Regions from separate parts of the Paenibacillus sp. NPDC057967 genome, predicted to be linked through region 2. Evidence: predicted binding sites of a transcription regulator. Region 2 holds the regulator's gene; the other holds the start of a gene.
The links. Region 2 encodes NrdR, which represses ribonucleotide reductase genes. Its sites were predicted from a motif close to AACACNATATATNGTGTT; they were not measured.
Positions count from the first base shown of each region.

Region 1: the regulator NrdR is predicted to act here: its motif matches at 7,187-7,204, upstream of ACFVSO_RS08235 (adenosylcobalamin-dependent ribonucleoside-diphosphate reductase).

Region 1 is NZ_JBHVQB010000003.1:165,301-173,834, reverse strand. Features, by position in the region: gene ACFVSO_RS08285 (hypothetical protein) at 1-150, shown strand, start outside; tRNA gene ACFVSO_RS08280 (tRNA-Leu) at 307-393, opposite strand; gene ACFVSO_RS08275 (hypothetical protein) at 605-865, opposite strand; tRNA gene ACFVSO_RS08270 (tRNA-Leu) at 1,127-1,213, opposite strand; gene ACFVSO_RS08265 (divergent polysaccharide deacetylase family protein) at 1,398-2,270, shown strand; gene ACFVSO_RS08260 (N-acetylmuramoyl-L-alanine amidase family protein) at 2,235-2,945, opposite strand; gene ACFVSO_RS08255 (YqzE family protein) at 3,066-3,311, shown strand; gene ACFVSO_RS08250 (hypothetical protein) at 3,308-4,207, opposite strand; gene ACFVSO_RS08245 (YqhG family protein) at 4,333-5,277, opposite strand; gene ACFVSO_RS08240 (DEAD/DEAH box helicase) at 5,274-7,094, opposite strand; gene ACFVSO_RS08235 (adenosylcobalamin-dependent ribonucleoside-diphosphate reductase) at 7,274-8,534, shown strand, end outside.
Region 2 is NZ_JBHVQB010000006.1:102,776-111,309, forward strand. Features, by position in the region: gene polA (DNA polymerase I) at 1-594, shown strand, start outside; gene mutM (DNA-formamidopyrimidine glycosylase) at 654-1,505, shown strand; gene ytaF (sporulation membrane protein YtaF) at 1,650-2,345, shown strand; gene coaE (dephospho-CoA kinase) at 2,361-2,963, shown strand; gene ACFVSO_RS16725 (lytic transglycosylase domain-containing protein) at 2,960-3,529, shown strand; gene ACFVSO_RS16730 (alpha/beta-type small acid-soluble spore protein) at 3,626-3,841, opposite strand; gene nrdR (transcriptional regulator NrdR) at 3,986-4,465, shown strand; tRNA gene ACFVSO_RS16740 (tRNA-Ala) at 4,748-4,821, shown strand; gene ACFVSO_RS16745 (family 10 glycosylhydrolase) at 5,599-8,534, shown strand, end outside.

The DNA.
Region 1 (8,534 bases), on a different contig from region 2:
GATGAGCAGAGAGATGGAATTCCCTTTTTGGTATCGAATATGAAGTGGGGCAAGATACGTGATGCTTCTCTGGAGGATGACGATCCTATGCGTTACTACAGTTATGGAGGAGAAGGTGGAACAAACGTATACTATTACCCCGGAAGTTAGTCCAATTGGATTATCGAACAGAAGGCGCTAAATGATTAGCGCCTTTTTATATTTATCAAAATAGAGGTCAGATGGCGTTGACAGGAGAGTTTCTCAGAGTAACAAAAAAGGTTCCCGATCTGGTGAAGCCAGATTGGAAACCTGTTAATTACGTTATGGTGCGGTCGAGAGGACTCGAACCTCCACGGCTGTTACACCACTAGAACCTGAATCTAGCGCGTCTGCCAATTCCGCCACGACCGCATGTCATTTGACGTCAACGAAAATGATCTTACCATAAAGCTTGAATGCAGGTCAAGCATTTATTTCCTGATACTAAAAATAGTCGGGAATCAAAAAAGCCCGGGAGCAAAGTTCCCGGGCAAGGTTCAAGCATTAGTTAAACGTAAAGGTAACATCGGAAATGGACCATGGCTGGCCGGGGAAGAAGAAGTAATACGTGCCTTGCGGCAAATTATGAATAGGTATAGCTGAAATGACCGATTCCAAACATACTTGTTTGATTGTACAAAGAGCTGCCTTTGTAAAGCTTAACGTCATTATCACCCGGATAAGCGCCTCGTGTCGAGTAGCCGGTAATCGTAAGATCTCCTCCTCCTACAAGGGTATAGCCATAAGGGTATTGCAGCGCAGGTGTCGAAGCGGAAGCGGGCATTGCTAATATAAACGCCATTATAACTGCCAGCATGGTCAGCATAGCTCTTTTGGTTCTCATCGATCATCGTCCTTTCCAATCCGATATCTGAAGGGGATGTCTAGACAGATGCTGGCCAGCAAGGGGATGAAGAGGCGTTCACCTTCAAATTAAATCTAGCAAATAATGTAAAATTAGTCAATGAATATAAATAATTTCAAACTGCTCTTTTGGGACCGAAATAAAAAAACATGCCATATGAGTGGCTGAGTCTGATCTAATAAAAGCACAAAAAAACTCACCGGTTGCGTCTCCGCAATGGATGAGCTTATCATGCATGGTTGGTGCGGTCGAGAGGACTCGAACCTCCACGGCTGTTACACCACTAGAACCTGAATCTAGCGCGTCTGCCAATTCCGCCACGACCGCATATGTTACTGACGAACCTTATTGTCGCATGTTATTGGAGGACAAGTCAACCATTTGCCTGAAGTTTAAATTTTCAGTCTAGTCCCTTAGTTCAAACAAGCCAGCTTTTCATAATTCATTCCTGTAAAGGAAATAATAAGCGAGACATTGCAGAACCTATACTGAGAGAACAGGAGTCTTGCTCATGAAAATGAACCGGAACAACGGACAACGAAAGCAGCTAATTCAAGCACGCTTATTGGTGAAGTGGTTCATCGGCTTTCTGATGCTTGCGGCATCGTTGACGGCACCTGCAAGAGCTGACGCTTCCGTTATTCAAGAGTTGGCGGAGACGGGGAGCAAAGCTGCAGACAGCCGGAGTTTGGCTATCGTTATTGATGATTTCGGCAACGGAATGCCCGGCACAGAGGAGATGCTAAAGCTTCCGGTGCATATCACCGTTGCCGTTATGCCGTTCATGCCAACGACCAAAGAGGATGCGGAGGCTGCCCACCAGCTTGGACATGATGTAATTGTACATATGCCGATGGAGCCGAACAAAGGGCTGAAGAAGTGGCTTGGACCAGGTGCGATCACAGCAGATCTCAGCGATGAAGAGGTGCGAAAACGGGTTGAGGAAGCGATCGACAATGTGCCTCACGCTATCGGGATGAACAACCATATGGGCTCCAAAATAACAGCGGACGAGCGCATTATGCGCGTCGTACTGACGGTATGCAAGGAGCGCGGCTTGTTCTTCCTGGACAGTCGCACGACATTCAAGACGGTTGTGCCGAAGATTGCCGAGGAGGTCGGCATTACGCTGCTCTCGAACGATGTGTTTCTCGATGATGTGTACACCGAGCAGCATATCTCGAAGCAAGTATCCGTATTGCGCAAGCATCTGGAAACCCATGATAGCGCCGTGACGATCGGCCATGTCGGCCCCCCGGGCAAGAAGACCGCTTCCGTGCTGAAGCAGTCTATTCCTCGAATGCAGGATATTGCTACCTTCGTTAAGCTATCCGATATGGTGAACGAATCAATGAGCGACCCATTTATATTGCCGAATCCCTGAAGCAATGGCATGTGCGATTTCATTCTGCTTAGCCGGGTTGGTCAGCATGGCTCTGTCCTCCGCATTGCTGATGAACCCCATCTCGATAATGACGGAGGGCTGGTCGACGCGACGGAGCAAATAGAACGGCTCACCAAGCCGTGGTAGGCCGAGGGTTGCTTGCTGTCTGTTCAGCGCGTCTTGCAGGCAGAAGGCCAGCAAGGCGCTTTCCCCAGCATTCTGATGCAGCACAAGCGGCCCGCGCTTCGTGCTGTTTCGCGCGGCGTTCACGTGAAGGCTGACCAGCAGCTCGCTTCCAATCTCTTCGGTTAATTGTCTGCGCTGGGACAAATCCTTGCGATGGCGCGAGCGGGTATTATGCCATCTGTTCTCTTCGCTGAGCGCATAGTCGCCCGTCCGATTCATGATGGCGGGAATGCCTTGGCTTCTCAGCATGAGATAAAGCTTGCTTGCGACAGCAAGATTAATATCCTTCTCCAGGGTGGAGCCATGCGATGCGCCGCCGTCAATGCCGCCATGGCCCACATCAATAATGACGGTAGTATGAGGGAGCGTCCAGTTCTGCTCCTCGTCATAACGTTCGGAACGATCTTCTTGTGAAGCACTAGCCGCAGGGGCATATCCCCATATCGCGTATGTTAGCGCAATAAAACCTATGACAAGCAACCGATACATGATTGCAGCCTCCCGCATTCTGTTTATATTCACCAATCAGTCCACCATGACGAACTAGCCTGCCTTTACATTATCGTGGCTATTCAGAGGTAAACTCATGCATGGTTAGGCGCAAAAAGAATGGGGAAAGCTTTAGATAGCAAGACATTACGGGAGGTGACGGATATGGCGGGAGGCAATGATCTGGTTAAGTATATGACCGAACAATTGGTGCAATATATAGAGACGCCTGCTGAAGAACGGAAGCAAGCACGAACAACAGCCAAAGCGTTAAGAGAGCCTTGGCTGACGCGCTGGTTCGGATGGGGACCTGCAAGCTTGCTTATCTGGTGGCGCAGCAAAAACCGTACGGAGCGTAATTCTTAACGATAAAACTTCCCTTGCTTCGTTAGAAGATCAATTGGCATATAACGGCGGTCATCTGACTCTTCCTTGGTTAAGGCAAGATAAAGCTGGCCGCCTTCCCACGTATCATAGCCCACAATCGACCACACTTGAAGCAGCTTGCCCTCATAGGATTCCACTGTATAACGAATTTCTTTCTTTTCTCCAATCCACTTCAACAATGCGGAATATTTCTGATCAGTGAACGATATAGGTGCCTTCGTGAGCCACGGCAGCCGGCCATATGGATTAAAAGAGGGGATCACGGTAGACTTTTTCACTTTTGCTTGGGCTTCAGTCAAACCTGCAGGCGGAGAATGGTTATCCTCGCCAGTCTGATTCCATTCGTCATCCTTGCTGACAGGAAGCTGCTCTCCCGATACGGCATCGGCGTAATGGACCCTCGATTTGGATGTGATCCGCCAGGCTGCATGAAGGGGATGAGTGTATACGCGCTCCGCTTTGATCTGCTTATATATAAGTTCAAGCTGCAGCAGCGAGAGCTGCAGCGATTGTTCATTGAATAAAGGGTAAGACCCGGTACCGTATTCGCCCAGTTGGAAGCTGCCTTCCTCCGTCGCATGTATGACCAAATATCCGACGGAAGCTTGGGTGGTATTTTGAATAACGGCAAGCCAGCTATGTGTACCTGGACCAAGGGGAGATACGGAGATCGTTGTCCCCTGCCAGCTTTTGTATCCGGGTTTGGCTGAAAGCTCGTCCACCCAGAACTTTGCTTGTTTCTGCACATCAGAGCTTGCCGAATCGGATGCTTGTCCGGTCGTCGACGCGTCAGCCTGAAAGCTGCCGATTCCTGCGGCAAGATACCAGAGGATTAGTAGAGCTGCGATCCATGATTTGGATACGATTTTTGACATTTCGTCATCACCTCAATACTTAGTGTAGCGGACGGGCTCGAAAAAGGTTGTTGCAACCTGTCGCACAGCACGATGAATATTGAAGGTTTTTTTGCCGCAAAGATGCGATTCCCGTCTATTTCTTTTCAATTGATCCCCTCCAGATGAAAAACGCCGCAGTTAATGACGGAAGCCGTCACTCTCGGCTCGAATTGCCACCTTGTCTCGGCTTGGCGCTGCTCGTATTGCTCTTGAATGGCAAGCTTGTTCTCGTCTGTCGCATGCTGCAGAAGGGTCTTGTAATAAGCGTCGATTCGATCCAGCTCTTCTTGCAGCCTGGCGGAGGCGTCTCCCGCCCACGTATAATCATAGTTTTTCAGCTTGCGTTCCAGCGCTTGCTCTACAATCGCTTGCGCTTTGGCGAACGAAATCCCGTTTTTCGTCACATGAATATTGGCGGGCAGGCGGGGAGTAAGCCGCAGCTCCAGCAGCCGGTCATGGAAGTGATCGGCGCAATAGCCCGTTACAAGCGATACACCGAGGCTGTGAATTTCCTCGCGTTTACGGTCGCAAGCGAATTCCACCCGTATGTTGACGCCAAGCCATGCGGTATAGGGTGTCGAGCTGAACGGGCTTGCTCCCCGCTTGTCCGGCTCCTGGAACAAATAAACGAAGCTTCCGCGGGACTTCGCGGCGCCGAACAGCTGCTCCAGCTTTTGCGAGCCGAAGTAGACGTCTTGCCTGGGAATGCGCGGCGCATTGACCGAGCTGTTGATGAAGCCGAAGGAGCGGACAAGAGCCGCATCGGCAGCAGCGGCTTGGCTGTCCGGCGCTTCCGTTTTCTCTGGCGGAGCTTCGCTTACCAGTCCTGCCTCATACTTCTCCTTATCTGTGACGAACAGGAAGGTCATCGTCTCCGGTTCCGCGCCTACCCGGTCCACAAAGCTCCAATAATAGGGCCGATTGGTGAGCTCGCGATCAGCATCCGGAGATAGCTTAACGGTAAAGTGGGCTGGCGATTTCTCAATAATAGAGCAGTCCGTCGCCTCCAAATAACGGTTCACATACTTATGAATCTGTTTCGTGTTCACGGCTTCACCTCCACGGACTGACCGAGCTTATCCATCTTCACCAGAAGATCAGGGCCGGCGGAATAAGGGTTGTTGCCGGATGACTTCACTTCGTTGCGAATTTGGCTGATTGAGCTGCCCAAAGAGTTTAATTGCCGCTTCAAATCCTGGTCGTTGCCGGATTCCAGCAATACTTTGGCAAGCCGCTGCTCCAGCGATTCGCCGCCCTCCAGCTTCTCCAGAATATGATCCAACTCCCCGATGACCAGCTCGAATAGGTTGATTTTCTCATGCAGCAGATTAACGATATGTTCTTCAATTGTACCTAGCGTGCACAGGTTATAAATCTTGACGTCCTCAGTCTGTCCAAGCCGATGGACGCGGCCGATCCGCTGCTCCACCCGCATCGGATTCCAAGGCAGGTCAAAGTTGATCATATGGTGGCAAAATTGCAGGTTGATTCCTTCACCGCCGGCTTCGGTTGCAATCAGAATTTGAGCGCGTCCGCGGAAGAGATCCATCATCCAGTCCTTTTTGCCCCGGTTCATGCCGCCGCGATAGGGAACGGCCATCAAATTGTGGGAGCGGAAAAACTGCAGCAAATATTCCTGCGTCGCCCGGTATTCCGTAAAGATGATGACCTTCTCATTCATTTCCTTGATGAGTTCCATCGCTTTTTCAGCTTTCGTATTGGCCGTGATGCCTTTAATTTTCTCTACCAGCTCCCAAATCTTCGGACGAAGAGGGGAGTCTTCCGTTGTTTTCTTGAATAGATTGACTAAGGTAAGGAAGACAGCGTCCCTGCTGCTGCATACTTCACGCTGCAGCGTCACAAGCGACAGCATGCTGGTCAGATCGCCGCCGCTTTCATCGTACCGTTCCTTCACGAAGCCGGTTACGGCATCGTAGAGCGCTTTCTCCTCTGGAGAGAGGGAGAGCGGGATATTTTTGACGAAGCGCTTGGTGAAATGAATGCCGCCATCGCCTCTCCGGTTGCGAATCATGACAGAGGACAACGCTTCCTGCAGCTGGTCTTCGTTTTTCGGGAGCCGTTTGTCGACTACGAAGTTCGCGGCAAAATCACTTTGCCCGCCCAATTGGCCGGGCTTCAGCAGCGTAATCAGGTTGTACAACTCGTCCAGATCGTTCTGGATCGGAGTAGCTGTCAGCAGCAGGCAATATTTTTTGCGAAGCTGCGTCGCGAATTGGTAATTGGTCGTTTTTTTATTTTTCAGCTTGTGAGCCTCGTCGATGATAATGAGGTCATAATCGGTGCCAAGCACGCGCTCGCGGTGCGGATCACGCTTGGCTGTATCCATCGAGGCGACGACAATGTCATAGCCCCATGTATGTTCTTTTTTCTGGGCAACGGCGGAAATGCCGAACTTCTGGTTCAGCTCTCTCACCCATTGGAGCACCAGGGAGGCGGGTACAAGAATAAGCACGCGTTTCACGAGTCCGCGCACCATATATTCCTTCAGCACCAGCCCGGCTTCTATCGTCTTGCCGAGGCCTACCTCGTCGGCCAGAATGGCCCGGCCTCCCATTTCGTGCAGCACTTTGCTGGCTGTATCGATTTGATGGGGCATAGGTTCGAAGGATGGCAGGGTTCGAAGGCATTGTAGCTGCTCGAAGCTCTCAACCCGCTTCGCTTGCTCTGCTTCCATAGCCAGCTGGTAGAGTGTCCAATCATCCCAAGGGCCGTTGCGGCTCATCCGGTGCTGAAGCTCATCAAACCAGGAGCGGTCAATCTGCAGGTCGACATGCGGATGCAGCTTGCGTCTTGCGAATGTCGAATCGTTGTCCGCTGTGCTCTGCGTCTTAGAGTCGAAGGTCATCTTAGTGCTCCTTTCACTACTTACAGCGATTAGTTGTCATTAGTATAGCCTTCCGGAGACATATTAATAAGATTCACGGTTCTGTCATAAGAATATCTATATATAGTGTGTTATAATCTTATTTACATACAATATGTTGATTATAGTGTGATTCATAGGTGTGAAGGGAGAGAATCGAAATGCGGAGATTAACAGGTTTGAGCGAAAAAATCTTTCTGGACCGGTATGCGCGCAAGCATGAGGACGCGCGTCGGGTGAAAGCTGGGGATACGGTACTTGCCCTGCTGAAGGATGATGCTAAATTTCCTGTGAAGGAGGTTGTTGAAGTTGTCAGCCGGGACGGGGAGCAGGTGACCGTGAAGACTGGCGAAGGCGAACTGCTGCAGACGACGACCATGCGGCTGACCCACCCCATCGAGCTGTCGCCGGAGCAGATGTGGGACCGGCTTGCCGAAGCGATGTCATCGGTGGAGCGTACGCCTGCCAAGAGTGTAGAGTGGGAGCGGAAGTTCCGGGAGATCCTGGATGATTGGAAGCTGGTGCCTGGGGGACGCATTGCAGCGGGAGCCGGGGCGAGCGATGAGCTTACCTTATTCAATTGTTATGTTGTTCCATCTCCGCATGATAGCCGGGGCGGCATTATGAAGACGCTCACGGATATGACCGAGATCATGGCGCGCGGCGGCGGTGTAGGCATGAATCTCTCTTCGCTCCGGCCTCGCAGAGCCATTGTCGCAGGGGTCAATGGCAGCTCCAGCGGTTCAGTCTCCTGGGGCGGGCTGTTCAGCTATACGACGGGCTTGATTGAGCAAGGCGGCAGCCGCCGGGGCGCGTTAATGCTGATGCTGAATGATTGGCATCCCGACCTGCTTGAATTTATTACGGTGAAGGAAACAATGGGCCAGGTGACCAATGCGAACCTGTCCGTCTGTGTGAGCGACGCCTTTATGGACGCGGTCAAGCGCGATCTGGAATGGGAGCTCGTCTTCCCGGATACGAAGGACCCGGATTATGACGAGGTGTGGACGGGCGATCTGGAGGCGTGGCGCAGCCTTGGCAAAAATGTGGTGACCTATAACAAGCTCCGGGCAAAGGAAATCTGGCATCGGATTATCGGCTCGGCGTGGAAGTCGGCAGAGCCGGGTGTTGTCTTTATGGAACGTTACAACAAGATGTCGAACAGCTGGTACTTCAACCCCATCGTCTCGACAAATCCGTGCGGCGAGCAAGGCTTGCCTGGTTGGGGCGTATGCAACTTGTCCGCGATTAACCTGTCCAAGTTCTACGATGCAGGGAAAAGGGATGTCGATTGGGCAGAGCTAGGGAAAGTGACGCAGTGGTCCGTCCGGTTCCTCGACAATGTCATCGACAAGACGCCTTACCACTTCGAGGAGAACGAGCGGAATCAGAAAAACGAAAGACGGATCGGGCTCGGTACGA
Region 2 (8,534 bases):
GACATTCATACGAAGACAGCGATGGATGTGTTCGGCGTAACGGCGGAACAAGTGGACAGTAATATGCGCCGCTCCGCCAAAGCCGTCAACTTCGGCATCGTATACGGCATCAGCGACTTCGGCTTGTCTCAGAATCTGGGCATTACGCGCAAGGATGCAGCTCAGTTTATCGAGCAGTATTTCAGCGTATTCAAGGGTGTCCGCGATTATATGGACAATATCAAAGCCCAGGCGAAGCGCGACGGCTATGTGACGACGTTGCTGGACCGCCGCCGCTACTTGCCGGAGATCAAGGCTTCTAATTTCAATCTTCGTTCGTTCGCTGAGCGGACGGCGATGAATACACCAATCCAAGGTACCGCCGCCGATATTATCAAGCTAGCGATGGTGCAAATGGATGAAGCGCTGCGCGAGCGCGGCCTGAAGAGCCGCATGCTGCTTCAAGTACATGACGAATTGGTATTCGAGGTACCGCCGGATGAGCTGGAGCTGATGAAGACGCTGCTGCCTGAAGTGATGTCGAATGCGCTTGAACTGGTCGTGCCGCTGAAGGCGGACGTCAGCTTCGGAGATAATTGGTACGAGGCGAAGTAGGGCTGATATAAGGCGAATGAGGCCTGAATGCAGTATAATGGTTGTTGAGGTGAGGAGACATGCCTGAACTGCCAGAGGTAGAGACGGTTAGACGAACATTAATGGAGCTTGTCGCGGGCAAACGGATCAAATCCGTCACCGTCAAGCTGCCACGCATTATACAACGGCCTGAGGAACCGCAGCAATTCGCGGACGCCCTCGTCGGCCATACGATTCAAACGGTAGAACGCAGAGGAAAGTTCCTTCGGATCGTGCTGGACGGACTGGTGCTGGTGTCGCATCTTAGGATGGAAGGGCGTTACGGCGTCTATCCGTCCGATGAACCGGTAGAGCTGCATACCCATGTCATGTTCCACTTCGATGACGGAACGGACCTCCGCTACAAAGATGTCCGGCAATTCGGCACGATGCATATCTTTAAGACGGGCGAGGAGCTTGCGTTGCCGCCGCTGAACAAGCTGGGCATCGAGCCGCTGGACGAAGCTTTTACAGTGAATGTGCTGAAGAACAAGCTGGAGAAGCGTACGACCAAGATCAAGCCCCTGCTGCTTAATCAGGAGCTGATTGTCGGCCTCGGCAATATCTATGTGGATGAATCGCTGTTCCTGGCGCGCATCCATCCGGAGAGGTCGCCGGGCAGTCTGACCGGGGCAGAATGGAAGAGATTGCATGAAGCGATTCGCTCCACGCTTGCGCGGGCGATAGATGCAGGAGGCTCGTCTATCAAGTCCTATGTGAACGGACAAGGCGAGATGGGGATGTTCCAGCATCAATTCCTTGTATATGGAAGAAAGAACGAACCTTGCAATAGCTGCGGCAAGCCGCTGCACAAGTTTGTCGTGGGCGGCAGAGGTACGCATATCTGTACGAAGTGTCAGCCGATGAAGGAAGCAACGACGGTTAAGTCATAGTTCAATTTGCCGCTATCTGTGCACCGCAGCGGAACCCCCGCATATGATGATGTTACGAACGATAGGCGGATGCCCTGTCGCTGGTCCGTCCCGTTGGACCTGACCATGTAACAGTCATCTGCTCATGCGGGGAGGAGCTTTACGTTGATTGCACATTTGATATCGCTGGTCGTGCTTGCTTTTGCCGTTAGCTTGGATGGATTTGGCGTCGGCGTGACCTATGGCCTCAGGAAAATTCGTATCCCTTTCCTGTCGGTGTTCATTATCGCATGCTGCTCCGGATTGATTATCGGGCTCTCCATGCAAGCTGGTGGGTGGATCGGCAAGTATATTTCGGAATCTGCCGCTTCTCTTATCGGCGCCACCATACTGATCGCGATCGGCTGCTGGGCATTGATTCAACTGGTGCGGGGCAAAAGCAATGATGATCTGGAACCTGCGGCTGAGGGTATTGGAGCGGCGAACGAGCCTGCCAGAATTGCTGCAGCTGCAGAGACGGCCCAAGTGCTGAAGCTGGAGCTGAAGCGGCTGGGACTGGTCATTCAGATTCTGCGTACGCCGCAGGCGGCGGACGTCGACCGGTCGGGTACGATCTCTTCATCCGAAGCCGTAATGTTGGGTGTAGCTTTGTCGCTGGATGCATTCGGCGCTGGTCTAGGTGCTGCGCTGCTAGGGCTTCCGCCGCTTCTGACGCCGTTAGTCATTGCGGCAGCGGGCGCATTGTTCCTGGTTGCAGGCACACGGATCGGCATGCGGTTCGCGGCAAGGAAAGGCATGCATGTGCTGTCGTATGTGCCGGGTATATTATTGATTATGATAGGCATTATGAAGCTGTTATAAATGGAGGTGGTCGCAATGATCATTGGTTTGACCGGCGGAATCGCCAGCGGGAAGAGCACAGTCGGGCGTATGCTCGTCGCTCTTGGCGCTCGGCTTGTGGATGCCGATGCGGTCGCGCGCGAGATCGTGCGGCCCGGAGAGCCGGCGCTAGAGGCGATCGCCTCTCTCTTCGGACAAGCTGTCTTGCAGCCTGACGGCACGCTGGACCGCACTGCTCTGGGCAACATTGTATTCAAGGACCCGGACTTGTTGGCCAAGCTGGAGGCGATCACGCATCCGGCTGTGCGCAAGCGAATGTGGGAGCAAATACATACGTATGCGGAAGCAGAGCCTGAAGGATTGGTCATTGGAGATGTGCCGCTACTGTACGAGACGAAGCAAGCTGATCTATACGAAGGCATACTTGTGGTCTATGTTCCTCCCGAGCTTCAGGTCAAGCGGCTGATGGATCGCAATGGGATGAATGAGGAAGAAGCGCGGCGCAGAGTTTCCTTGCAGATGGATATCGAAGAGAAGCGAAAGCGTGCGGACTGGATTATTGACAACAGCGGGACGACGGAGGAGACGCAGGAGCAGGTTGTTGCGTTATGGAATCGTCTGGTCAGGACTTCCAGATGAAGAGACTGCGGATGAAGAAACGGTACGCTCTAGTGTTGGTACTAGCTCTGCTCGCCATTCTTTTTCTGAAATCAGATTGGTTGGCCTCATGGATGTATCCGGTTTATTATAAGGAAGATATACGGGCAAGCGCATCGAATTACGATCTGGAGCCTCATCTGATCGCAGCGATTATACGGGCGGAATCCAATTACGTCACGGGCCGCGAGTCGAGGAAGGGCGCTTTGGGATTAATGCAAATTATGCCGGACACGGCGCATTGGGTCGTGGAGAAGGCGGGATTCGCCAAGGTGGATGATGACATATTGCGTCACCGGGCGGATGTAAGTATCGAGGTTGGAGCTTGGTATTTGAATTCCTTGCATGTGCAATTCGAGCAAAATGCTGTGGCCGCCGTGGCTGCATACAATGCCGGACCTGGCAATGTGCGCAAGTGGCTGGAGGCTGGAAGCTGGGACGGGAGCATGGATAGCGTAAAAGATATCCCGTTTGGCGAGACGCGGCATTATGTACAACGGGTCTTTTACTATTATAATAAGTACAAAGATTTGTATCCCCGTTTCTAGGACGTATATGACCATTGAACGTTAAGGAAGCCTTGGAGAGCTTGTCTCTTCTGGACAAGCTACTCCAAGACTTTCGTTATTCATACAGATGAATCATTATTTTGTGCCGGCTAGGGATTGTTCAGCAATTTGAACCAGGCGACGGGTAATGGAACCCCCGATGGAGCCTGCGTCTCTCGTTGCCATGTTACCATAGTAGCCGTCTTGTGGGATCGCGATACCCAGCTCTTGTGCAACTTCATATTTCAGTTGGTCCAGAGCTGCAGTCGCTTGCGGCACTACCAATTGGTTGCTGCTGCGGGATTGACTCATTGTTGTTCACCTCCTTGCGGTTGGTAACTGTATTATGTGCGATATTCCAAAGTTCATTACAGGAAACGAATGGGATTTCATGGATGGAGTTAACGTGTAAGGATACAATCTGATGAAACAGTAAGTTGAAGGGAGGATATCACTATGAAATGTCCGTATTGTGACTATGCGGGAACCAAGGTATTGGACTCTCGTCCAGCCAACGAAAACAAGTCCATCCGCCGCCGCAGGGAGTGCGAGAAGTGCAATCGCCGCTTCACGACGTTCGAGATGATTGAAGAGACGCCACTAATCGTCATCAAAAAAGACGGCAGCCGCGAGGAGTTCAGCCGCGACAAAATTCTTCGCGGCCTCATTCGCGCCTGCGAGAAGCGCCCTGTGCCAGTCGAGCGCCTGGAAGTAATCGTCTCCGAGGTGGAGAAGGAGCTTCGCACGACAGCACATGCAGAGGTCGACAGCAGCGAGATCGGCGGCATCGTCATGAGCCAGCTCTATCCGGTCGACGAAGTGGCCTACGTCCGCTTCGCATCCGTCTACCGTCAATTCAAGGACATCGACATGTTCATGAAGGAGCTCAACAGCTTGCTGCATAAGCATCCGCTTAATGGCGGGGATAAGGGTTAGCGCGCGAGAGATTCTGTGCGAGAAGGGCAGGGGGAGCGTTGGTTTCTCCCTGCTTCTCTTATTGAAGCCTATCAGGTGGTGGAATGGCTCGGTGCCCGCCAAATGGCAATTGACATCGCTTTCCTGCCATGGTATGATCTATCTTGTCGCTAAATTATTATGGGGCCATAGCTCAGCTGGGAATCCATCTTGTATTGCTCACACAATCCGAGGGATGGAAACGAGCATAAGATAAATTGGGGGCTTAACTCAAGTTGTCGAATTGGGTCACAAACTAAATAAGGGGCTATAGTTTAGGGGGAAAACAGGTCGCTGGCAGCGATCAGTCGGCGGTTCGATTCCGCCTAGCTCCACCATACTTTAAATCAAGAACGGCAGAGGTGCCGTTTTTTTTGTATTCCTTTTATTTGTGTTGCAGTACTCCAGACATGTAGAGTGCTGTGTGTCGCTCGTAAGGAAGTCATATAACAGAGCCGCATTTACCTTCTATATTTGAGCCTAAGCGTGTTAGCGCTTGGGCTTTTCTTATGCAGAGATCCTGTAGAGCCAATGTGAAAGAAAAAATTTTACTTTTCATTACTCGTCATTTTCCACGTATTTGAATGGTCTTAATTCATGCGGAGAGTAATTTTCATCACTCTTAGGGGTCTTTATTTTGTACGGTATGCAAAATGTAGGCAATCCGGGTTTCTCTGAGGAGAAACCTTTGCCCCGCACGGCTTTGCAGCCTTTCTTACATCATGCCGCCCAAATCAGGCATGCCTGCAGGCAGGACCTTTATCTTTTTCCAGTTTATTTATAATTACCGCTTTGGTTATCAGGAACACGGCCGTAACGGATGCCGCGTTCTTCAGAGAAGAGTGAGTCATATTATAGTTTTATGTCGAAATAAAGTTTCACAATAAAATGTATTTGTGAAATTTATTGACGAAACATTCGAATTTGTATAATATTCAGATAGGAAACACTGTGCGATATTACTGTGCGATATTAAGCTGTCGAAGTTAAGATCTTGTGAAACAGAGAGAAATCAGGAGGAAAATTACCTATAGGGAGGAATGGGAAAAGAAATAAGGCGAATCTGTTCAGTGGCTTGGAGCGAAATACCAACATTAATAAAAGGAGCAGTGAAAATGAATCGTTTATTAGTGCGTTGTAAAGCAATATGCAGCCGGATGCTTATCGTATTCATGCTAACATCCATGTTACCTGCTATTCACGTTTCAGCGGCGGGGGTTACTCCTCCAGATTCAGATGCTTGGACACCCTATCAACAGTTCTTAAACTCGGATGTTTCCAAGAAGGAAGATATGCGTGCGACCTGGATTGTAACCGTTTACAATTCAGACTGGCCATCCTCAGCATCGTTAGCTATCACTGATACTGCAGCAAGGGTGGAAAAGCAAAAGCAAGAACTAAGCAATATCTTGGATGCGGCAGTTGCTAGCAATCTGAATGCAGTTATGTTTCAGGTTCGCCCATCTTCCGATGCGCTTTATAAATCTGATCTAGTTCCCTGGTCTACAGTTATGACAGGGACACCAGGCGGTGATCCAGGCTTTGACCCGCTTGAATATGCAATAGATGAAGCGCACAAGCGTGGAATAGAGCTGCACGCATGGTTTAATCCTTATCGTGCTGCAACTGCGGTAAATGATGCAATGGTTGCTCAACTCAAAGCACTGCCAAAGAGTATTTTCAACACTCATTTTGATTGGATTAAAAAAGCCTATGATGGTGTGTATGTAGTAGATCCAGGTATACCTGAAGCACAAGCATGGATAGCGGATAGCGTTATGGAAGTTGTTAATAAGTATGATATTGACGGCGTTCATTTCGATGACTATTTCTACCATGAGGGTAAAGCCTATGATTATGATGACAAAGCTACATTTGAAAAGTATAAGGGCGGTTTTACAGACATAGGCGATTGGCGAAGAAATAATACATACAAGCTAATCAGCGATATTTCCCAAAAAATACGTTCAGCAAAACCATGGGTACAGTTTGGAATAAGCCCTGCTGGTATGTGGGGCAATATTAAAGACGGGCATGTTAACGGTTCTCCAACTGCAGGTGGCGGACCAAACTACGATAGGGCCTTTGCAGATACGTTAAGATGGGGGAACGAGGGGCTGATTGACTACCTGACCCCACAGGTTTACTGGCCCTTTGGCCGTGATGTGGCTCCCTACGGTGTCATAGCAACATGGTGGGCGGATCACCTTACAAATCCCAATACAAAGCTTTATATGGGTATGGGATTGTATAGGGTAAATGATACAACCAATCCAACTGAAACAGGATTTTTGGATCCCTATGCCAAAGAGGAGATAATCAGGGAGATACAACTCAATACAAACTATAGGAGTGATATTACAGGCCGGGGGATCGATGGTTCATTCCTTTACCAGGGCAGCAATATTGTTCCAGGTTCAAGAATTTATAAAAAGGAAGCTGTAGAAGAGGGAGTAAGGACTGCTTGGGTGAATAAGGCTATAGCTCCAAAATCAACCTGGAAGAGCAGCGTTGCTCCAGCGATGCCCACAAACGTTACTGCCGAGGCTGTAGATGGCGTTACACAAGTAACATGGACATCTAATGATGAAACAGGCAGCACAGCATATTATGCGATTTATAGATTTGCACAGAATGAAAATCTTGATACATCAGATTCAACAAAAATAATTGCAGTTGTTGGTAAGGCTGTTGATAGTGACGGTAAAGATATAACAAGTTATACCGATACAGCTATATCAGATCCAAGCAAGGTACAGTATGTAGTCACTGCACTTGACCGCCTCCAGAACGAGAGCTCGCCAAATGCACCGACACCGGTTAGTGCAATCGATGCAGACATTACTACTGCAGCCGGTACAGCCCCGGTTCTTCCGTTATCCGTAAAGGTTAACATGACATCAGGTTCTCCGGCTAATATGATGGTAAAGTGGGACAAGATAACTGACCCTAATCTTTATTCCGCTGCCGGAAATAGCTTTGATGTAACCGGGAAAGTTATTCATGCTAACGGAACACAAACAGAAATGACTGTAACAGCACATGTTTCAGTTGTTGCACCGGCTATAAAATATATTAATCCTGTAATTGTAAGAACAGAACAAAATACTGCTCCGGTATTTCCAGCTACTGTAGATGTCATATATACAGACAGTACAGTTTCGTCACTTCCTGTTATATGGGAAACACCGGATCCTGAAGATTACAAAAACGCCGCACCTTTCGATGAATACAGAAATCCAAGTGTGAAAGGCATACAGGGAATAGTTGATGGAACAAATCTAAAAGCAGAAGGCAATTATATCGTATATCCGGCAGTTAACTTATATGCGCCCATAGCTGTTACAACTCGGGTGGGAATACCTCCAATACTTCCCCCTAGCGTTAATACCACATACACTGACGGTACAAGCTCAAGTGTAGCAGTAGTCTGGGATGATATTCCGGCAGAAAACTACGCTAGTATTAATGACTTTACCGTAAAGGGAACAGTTGAAGGTGCCGCAATGAAGGTAGAAGCTGCGGTAACTGTTGAAAGCGCTGTAAACATAGTAAGCATTGATCCGGTATATGTGAAGACAGGTATCGGCGTAGCACCAAAGCTTCCAAATACCGTTAAGGTAACCTATGATGATGGCACGAAGGACACTGTTTTAGTAACTTGGCCAATTGTGGATCCGGCTGTTGACTGCTTAACAACACACAGATTTACGGTTACAGGAACAATAAACGGTACATCCACTAATGTTACAGCTACAGTTGAAGTTGCTGCAGTCATAGTGCTGGACGACTTTGAAAATGGGGTTGTTAACAGCGGTGCTGCCCAGAGCATGATTAAGTGGACAGGCGACAGTGCCAGCAGCACACCGCCAACTTTGTCCTACGATACCGCTATAAAGCATAGTGGAAATAGTTCCTTGAAGGTTGACTATAAGTTATCCAAGGTTGCAGGTACTGCAAGCGCTTATGTTCGACCGAACCAAGGTACGGGCCTTGTGTTTAAACCCGGGGAAGTACCGCAAAAGATAGGCTTCTGGGTATATGGAAATAA